DNA from 2 places in the Falsirhodobacter halotolerans genome. Region 2 is predicted to be linked to the other one. Evidence: riboswitches for the same ligand, from Rfam matches in the RefSeq annotation. Region 2 holds a riboswitch; the other holds the start of a gene.
What was found. Region 2 has a riboswitch for thiamine pyrophosphate ahead of thiD (bifunctional hydroxymethylpyrimidine kinase/phosphomethylpyrimidine kinase). Riboswitches for the same ligand answer to the same signal wherever they lie in the genome.
Positions count from the first base shown of each region.

Region 1 (4,079 bases), 710 kb from region 2:
CACTGCGGCGACGATCAGAAAAATCGAACTTCCGGAACGCTCCGTGTGCACTTGCTGCACAACGTGCGGGGATTCACGTTCAAGACGGTCGTCATTGCGATAGTCGGACATTGGTAGTCTCCTCTGTCTATGCCCCCCAACACACAAAGACGCGAGAAGGTTCCCGCCCTATCCGATCCGGCCGCGCACCCCGCCCGTCTGCCCCCGATCCAGCAGCAGATGGTCCAGAAGAACGGTCGCCATCATCGCCTCGGCCACCGGCACGGCGCGGATGCCGACGCAAGGGTCGTGACGGCCCTTGGTGACCAGATCCATCTCCTGTCCCGCCTCGTTGACGGTGCGTCGCGGGGTCAGGATCGAACTGGTCGGTTTCACCGCAAAGCGCACCACCACATCCTGCCCCGTGGAAATCCCGCCAAGGATGCCGCCCGCGTGGTTCGACAGGAATTCCGGCCCATCCGGGCCCATCCGCATCTCGTCGGCATTGTCGCGCCCCGTCAGGGTGGCGGCCGCCATGCCCTCGCCGATCTCCACCGCCTTGACCGCGTTGATCGACATCATCGCCGCCGCAAGATCGGTGTCCAGCTTGCCATAGATCGGTGCGCCCAACCCCGCCGGCACGCCCGAGGCGACAACCTCGATGACCGCGCCGACGGAATCGTGGTCCTTGCGCAACTGGTCCAGATACTCGGCCCAGGTCGCCGCCATCACCGGGTCGGGGCACCAGAAGGGGTTGTCGCCCACCGTGCCGATGTCCATCCGCGTCCGGTCGATCGCATGTGCGCCCATGCGCACCATCATCCCGGTGATCGTCAGATCCGGCGCCAGCGCCGTCAGCGCGGCCCGCGCCACGCCCCCCGCCGCCACCCGCGCCGCCGTCTCCCGCGCCGAGGAACGCCCACCGCCGCGATAATCCCGCAGCCCGTATTTCAGGTGATACGTCAGGTCCGCATGGCCGGGCCGGAACGCCGTCGCAATCTCGCCATAATCTTTGGACCGCTGATCGGTGTTCTCGATCATCAGCTGGATCGGGGTGCCTGTGGTCCGCCCCTCGAACACGCCCGACAGGATGCGCACGGCATCGGGTTCGCGCCGCTGCGTGGTGAAACGGCTGGTGCCGGGCTTGCGCCGATCCATCCAGACCTGCAGCCCCGCCTCGTCCAAAGGCACGCCGGGGGGGCAGCCATCCACGGTCGCGCCCAGCGCCGGCCCGTGGCTTTCGCCCCATGTGGTCACGCGGAACAGATGTCCGAAGGTGTTGATGCTCATACCCGCCCCCAAGATCGTCGCCTTCAGCCATAGGGCAATCCCCGCGCGGGGAAAACCCGCTTCCCGCTGGACAGCGCCGGGCTTCCCCCCTAAGTCCTTCCTAACCTCGGGGTGCCTTCGGGCTGAGATGCGTGACGCGAACCCGTCGAACCTGATCCGGTTGATCCCGGCGGAGGGAAGGTGCGCCGCAAGGGCCGTCTTCCCCGATGTAAGGAGGATGACATGCGCCTTGTTCTTGCCCTGATCCTGTTCCCCCTCGCCGCCACGGCCCAGGACCGCCCCGTGCTGGACGTGCTGACCTATGACAGCTTCACCACCGAATGGGGTCCCGGCCCGCAGTTGAAAACGCTGTTCGAGGCGGAGTGCGGCTGCACGCTGCGCTTCACCGCCCCCGGCGACGCCGCCGCCGTCCTGTCCCGCCTGAAGCTGGAAGGCGCGCGCAGCACGGCGGATGTGGTCCTTGGCCTTGATACGAACCTGATGGCGGATGCCAAGGACAGCGGGCTGTTCGTCCCCCTTGCCACGATCCCCGACACCGACCTGCCGGTCGATTGGACGGACGACACCTTCGCCCCCTTCGATTGGGGCTGGTTCGCCTTCATCCACACCACCGACATCACCCCGCCCACCAGCTTCGAGGATCTGGCCGCCTCCGATCTGCAGGTGGTGATCCAGGATCCGCGCTCCTCCACCCCCGGTCTTGGGCTGGCGATGTGGATCAAGGCGGAATACGGCCCCCGCGCGCCCGAAATCTGGGCCGCGCTGGCCGACAACATCCTGACCGTGACCCCCGGCTGGTCCGAGGCCTATGGCCTGTTCACCGAAGGCGAGGCGGACATGGTTCTCTCCTACACCACGTCGCCCGCCTATCACATTCTGGCCGAAGGGGACGACACCAAGGCCGCCGCGATCTTTCCCGCCGGGCATTACCTGCAGGTCGAACTGGCGGGAAAACTGGCCGCCACCGATCAGCCCGATCTGGCGGACCGCTTTCTGACCTTCCTTCTGACCCCCGCGGCGCAAGAGGTCATCGCCACCACGAACTGGATGTATCCCGCGCGCGCCGTGCCGCTGCCCGAGGGATTCGACCGCCTTCCGCGCCCCGAAAAAACCATCTTCCTGTCACCTGACGATGTCCGCGCCCAGCGCGACGCCGCGATTGCCGAATGGCAGGCCGCGCTCTCGCGTTGATCGTCGGGGCGGCGGTTCTGGCGCTGACGCTGGGGCCGCTGATCCTCGTCGCCCTTCACGCCGAAGGGGGGTGGAGCGCCGACCTCTCGGCCCTGCGCTTCACCTTGGTGCAGGCGGCGTTGTCGGCGGTGATATCCGTGGCCCTTGCCATTCCCGTCGCACGGGCGCTGGCGCGGCGGCGGTTTCCGGGGCGGCGGGCGCTGGTGGCGCTTCTGGGGGCGCCGTTTCTGTTGCCGGTGATCGTGGCGGTTCTGGGGTTGCTTGCGGTGTTCGGGCGATCGGGGATCCTCAATCAGACGCTGGGGGGCTTCGGTCTGCCCGCGATCCGCATCTATGGCCTGCACGGCGTGGTGCTGGCGCATGTGTTCCTGAACATGCCGCTGGCCGTGCGCCTGATCCTGCACGGCTGGCAGGCGATTCCGGCCGAGCGGTTTCGGCTGGCCACGGCCCTTGGCCTCGGCCCGCGCGGGGTGCGTCGGCATCTGGAACGCCCCATGCTGGTCGAGGTTCTGCCCGGCACGCTGGTCCTGATCTTCGTCATCTGCCTGACCAGCTTTGCCGTGGCGCTGACCTTGGGCGGGGGGCCGAAGGCCACGACGCTGGAACTCGCCCTTTATCAGGCGCTGCGGTTCCAGTTCGATCTGGGCCGCGCGGCCAGCCTGTCGGCGCTGCAATTCGCCCTGTGCGGCGCGGCGGTGCTGATCGCCGCCCGCGTCGCGGTGCCGGGGGGCTTCGGGCGCGGGCTGGACCGGGCCGTCGCGCAAGGTCCGGCGGGTTGGCGGATGGGGGTGGACGCGGCGGTCATCGCGGCGGCGGCGGCCTTTCTTCTGGTACCGCTGGGGGCGGTGGCCCTGCGGGGCGCGCCCGCGCTTCTGGATCTGCCGTCATCGGTCTGGGGGGCTGCGGGCCGTTCGGTGGGGATCGCGCTGATCTCCACCGCGCTGACGGGGGGGGCGGCGCTCGCGCTGGCTCTCACACCCGGGCGGTGGGTGGAGGTGGTGGCGATGCTGCCGCTCGCCGCTTCCAGCCTCGTGATGGGAACGGGGCTGTTTCTGGGACTGTTCCCGTTCCTGGCGCCCGAGGTCGTGGCCCTGCCGGTGACGGTTCTGGTCAACGCCACTTTGGCGCTGCCGTTTGCGTTTCGCATCCTGCGCCCTGCCGCGACCTCGCTTGCGCGGGATTACGGAATGCTGGCCGCTTCGGTGGGCATGACCGGTCTGGCCCGCCTGCGTTGGCTGACCCTGCCGCGTCTGGCCGGGCCGTTGGGGTTTGCGGGCGGGGTGACGGCGGCGCTGTCGATGGGCGATCTGGGGGTGATCGCGCTGTTCGCGGCCCCGGACGCACCGACCCTGCCGCTCTTGGTGCAGCAGCTTCTGGGCGCCTATCGCATGGATCAGGCGGCGGGGGCGGCGCTCTTGCTGGTGATCTTGTCCTTCGGCCTGTTCTGGATGTTCGACAAAGGGGGGCGCCGTGCCTGATCTGACCTTGGACCGCGTGACCCTTGTGATGGACGATTTCCGGCTGAGCGCCGACTGGTCTGTCGGACAGGGCGCGCGCGTGGCGGTGCTCGGCCCTTCGGGGGCGGGGAAATCGACGCTGCTGATGATGCTGGCGGGGTT
Region 1 is NZ_JALJAZ010000001.1:30,064-34,142, reverse strand. It holds gene MU449_RS00175 (hypothetical protein) at 1-111, opposite strand, end outside; gene aroC (chorismate synthase) at 169-1,269, opposite strand; TPP riboswitch at 1,367-1,464, shown strand; gene thiB (thiamine ABC transporter substrate binding subunit) at 1,492-2,460, shown strand; gene MU449_RS00160 (thiamine/thiamine pyrophosphate ABC transporter permease ThiP) at 2,436-3,938, shown strand; gene MU449_RS00155 (thiamine ABC transporter ATP-binding protein) at 3,967-4,079, shown strand, end outside.
Region 1: it holds a riboswitch for thiamine pyrophosphate, as region 2 does, so the genes downstream of both, thiB (thiamine ABC transporter substrate binding subunit) here and thiD (bifunctional hydroxymethylpyrimidine kinase/phosphomethylpyrimidine kinase) in region 2, are expected to answer to the same signal.

Region 2 (4,079 bases):
CGCCCCTTCGGTCAGGGGGGTGGTGGCGCGCAGGCCTTTGGGCACGAAGGCCCCGTTCAGGGCGGTCGCGACCTTGCCGGTGAACCCGGCCTCGCTCAGCGCGCCTTCGACGTTGGTGGCGATCAGGTCGTGCGGGGTGCCGTTAATCGTGATGTTCATCCATGAACTCCGGTATCGTTCCTTGGGTCAGGTGGTCGGCGGCCATCCGCGCCATGGCGGGGGCCAGAAGAAAGCCGTGCCGGTGCAGGCCGTTGGCAAACAGCGTGCCGCCGATCCGGCGCAGGCGGGGCAGGTTGTCGGGAAAGGCGGGGCGGGCGTTCGCCCCCGTCTCGATCACCTCGCCCTCGGCCAGGGCGGGGTGGAGGGCATAGGCGGCGGACAGCATTTCCAGCAGCGCGCGGGCCGTGATGGGGCCGGTGGCCCCCGATTCCACCATCGTCGCCCCCAGCATGTAGATCCCGTCGCCGCGCGGCACGAGATAGAGCGGGATGCGCGAATGCAGCAGGCGAAGGGGCCGCGTCAGCGTCACCTCGGGGCAGCGCAGAACCACCATCTCCCCCCGCACGCCGCGCAGGTCGGGCAGGCGGTCGCGGGCGCTGCGGCCCCGGGTGTCCACGATCCGGCCGTCCAGCGGCGCGTCGAACCGGACCCCCCCTTCGGTCAGCCGCGCCACCAGATGGGAAAGGGCCGTGCGGGGCGACAGATGCGCCTCCCCCTCGAAGAACAGCCCCTCGCGGAAACGTCCGGCCAGCGCGGGTTCCAGCGCGGCGATGTCCTCGCCCGTCACGCGGCGATGGTGGGTCGTGCGGCGGGCGAACCGTTCCAGATCGGCCCGGTCCCGCGCGGGGCTGATCACCAATGTGCCGCGCCGTGTGACGGGCACGCCCGCCGCCGCCCACCAGTCGACAGCCTCCTGGCCCAGACGAAGGACGGGCTCCTCCGCCGTCTCCCCTTCGCAGAACGGGGCGAGCATTCCGCCCGCATACCATGAACACGCCTCCGGCCCCGGCGGGCGGGCGGCGATCTGCACGGGCACCCCGCGCGCGCGAAGTTCGGTGGCGATGCACAGGCCCAAGACGCCCGCGCCTTGAACGGTGATCATTGCGGCCCCCCCGAATGAAAGTGGTGAACCGGACCGTGGCCGTGGCCCAGACCCAGCCCATCGGCGGCGGCGATCGCCCCTTGCAGCCAGCGATGCGCGCGGGTGACCGCCTCCTCCATCGGCTGCCCGCGGGCCAGCCCGGCGGCGATGGCTGCCGAAAGCGTGCAGCCGGTCCCGTGGGTGTTGCGCGTGGCCTGCCGGGGGGCGGCCAGTCGGTGCACCCCGTCGCCCACCAGAAGATCGACACAGACCGGCCCCTCGGCATGGCCGCCCTTCATCAGGACGAAGGCCGCGCCCATGGCCCGCAGGGCGCGGGCCTGCTCCAGCATCGCGGCCTCGGTCCCGGCCAGCGGCAGGCGGGTCAGGCGGGCCGCTTCGGGCAGGTTGGGGGTCAGCACCGTGGCGCGGGGCAGAAGATGGGCAACCATCGCGTCCACCGCATCCTCGGGCAACAGAAGATCGCCCGATTTCGCCACCATCACGGGGTCCAGCACCACGGGCCGGTCGGGCAGGGCGGAGGCGACGGCGGCGATCGCCGCGGCATCCCCCACCATCCCGATCTTGACCGCGTCGATGCGGATATCCGCCAGCACCGTGCGCATCTGCGCCGCGATCGTCGCGGGGGCGACCGGATCGACCCGGGTGACCGCGCGCGTGTTCTGCGCGGTGATCGCCGTTATCGCGCTGGTGCCGAAGACCCCGAACGCGGCAAAGGTCTTCAGATCCGCCTGAATGCCCGCGCCCCCGCCGCTGTCGGAGCCTGCTATCGTCATCGCCGTGGGGGTCATGCCCGCCATCCTTCGTGCCAATGGGCCATGACGAACGGGGGTCTGCAACATATGCGGGCGGGATGTCCCCCGCGCGGGTCGCTGCACACTCGTTCCCTCCGCCGGCATGACCCGGATCAGGTTCGATGGGTCGGTGCATCGCACCTCTCAGCCCCCAGACGGGACGCCCCAACGAGTAGTCCCTTGACGCTAGCCGCCTGTCGCCGCCGATGCAAGCGGGGGTGGGCGAAATAAGAAGGTTGGTTCACATGCATGTCAGGATTGGGACATTCGTCCATTCAGACGGTATTCGGGCGGGATTGTCCGGGGTGCCTGTCGCCAGCGTGGAATATCGTTCCCGAACGCGGCGGGGCAGGACCGGCGTCACATCTTGCCACCTGACCCGAAATGCCCAACATGACGCCAAACCCGAACCGTCAGGGGACCGACATGAAAACCACCCTTCTTGCCACGCTGGCCCTGTTGGGCACCACCGGACTGGCGGTTGCCGATATCGGCCCGCTTGTGACCCCCGCCGATCTGGCGGCCGAAGGGTCCGCGCCCCTGATCCTCGATATCCGCGAGACGGGGTATGAGGCGGGGCACGTTCCGGGCGCGATCCCCGCGCCTTACGGCCTGTTCCGCGGTCCGGCGGAAAACCCCGGCGCGCTGGTCCCGGAGGAGGAGCTGGAATCCCGCCTGCGCGCCCTTGGCGTGACGCTGGACAGGCCCGTGGTCGTCGTGCACCAGGGCAAGGATGACAGCGATTTCGGGGCGGCGGCGCGGGTGTATTGGACCCTCAAATCCTCCGGTGTCAGCCAACTGGCGATTTTGAACGGTGGCATGAATGCGTGGCGCGATGCGGGCCAGCCGGTCCAGACCGAGGGCGTTGCGCCGACGCCGTCCACGGTGGATGTCACCTTTTCCGACCAGTGGCTGGCCACGCGCGACGAGGTGGACGCCATCGTCGCGGGCGACCGCACGGCCCACCTGATCGACGCGCGCCCGACGCCGTTCTTCGACGGGGCGCAGGCCCATCCGGCGGCGGCGAAACCGGGAACGCTGCCCCTGGCGCAAAGCGTGCCGCATTCGGGCTTCTTCGACGGCACCCCGCGTCTGGCGGGGGCCGACACGGCGCGTGACGTGGCCGCAGAGGCCGGGATCGGGCAGGGGGATGAGGTCGTGTCCTTCTGCAACACCGGCCATTGGGCGGCGACCGAATGGTTCGCCCTGTCCGAGGTGGCGGGCCTGCCCAACGTCAAACTCTATCCCGAATCCATGGTCGGCTATTCCCAGACGGGCGGCGCCATGCAGAACGAACCCAGCCTGTGGGACAATCTTGTGCGGCAGGTGCGGGGCTCGAACGGATGACGGCGGTTCCGATGACGGATGCGGGGCGGATCGCGCCCCGTCTTGGGCTGATCGCGGGGGCGGTGGCGGTGATCGCCGCCGTGTCCGTTTTCGCAGGCGCGCGCTATGGCCTTCTGCTGACCATTGGCCTTGGCATCGGCATGACGCTTGAGGGGTTGCGCTTCGGCTTCGCCGGGCCGTGGCGGGCGATGATCCTGCGGCGCGACCCGTCGGGGATCCTTGCGCAGCTTCTGGCGATCGGGCTCGTGTCGGTCGTGGCGTTTCCCCTGCTGGCCGCCCATGCGGGAGAGTTGGTAGGCGCGCAGGCCCCCATTGGCTGGGCCATGGCGGGGGGGGCCTTCGTCTTCGGCGCGGCGATGCAGGTGGTTCTGGGCTGCGGGTCGGGCACGCTGGTCAATGCGGGCAGCGGCAATCCGGTGGGGCTTCTGGCGCTGCCGTTCTTTGCCATCGGCAGCTTTGCGGGGTCGTATCACCTGCTGTGGTGGACCGATCTGGGCGCGTTGCCCATTCTGGTGCTGCAGGGCACAAGCGGGCTTGTGGTGACGCTGATCCTTCTGGCGGTGGTCGCGGCGGTGCTTTTGGCGGTGGCGGCCCCCGGCACGCGGCGCATTCCCGGTCGCCTTTTGTGGGCGGCGGGGATCGTGGCGGCGCTGGCGGTGGGGAACCTGATCGTGGCGGGCCAACCCTGGGGGGTGGTCTATGGCCTTGGCCTGTGGGTGGCCAAGGGGGCGCAGGCGGTGGGGATGGACCTGTCCGCCTCGGGCTTCTGGGCGGCGCCCGGCAATGCCGCACGGCTTGGGGCCAGCGTTCTGACCGATGTCACCTCGCTGACCAATATC
Region 2 is NZ_JALJAZ010000001.1:739,676-743,754, forward strand. It holds gene thiS (sulfur carrier protein ThiS) at 1-159, opposite strand, end outside; gene MU449_RS03955 (FAD-dependent oxidoreductase) at 143-1,102, opposite strand; gene thiD (bifunctional hydroxymethylpyrimidine kinase/phosphomethylpyrimidine kinase) at 1,099-1,890, opposite strand; TPP riboswitch at 1,967-2,071, opposite strand; gene MU449_RS03965 (sulfurtransferase) at 2,320-3,240, shown strand; gene MU449_RS03970 (YeeE/YedE family protein) at 3,237-4,079, shown strand, end outside.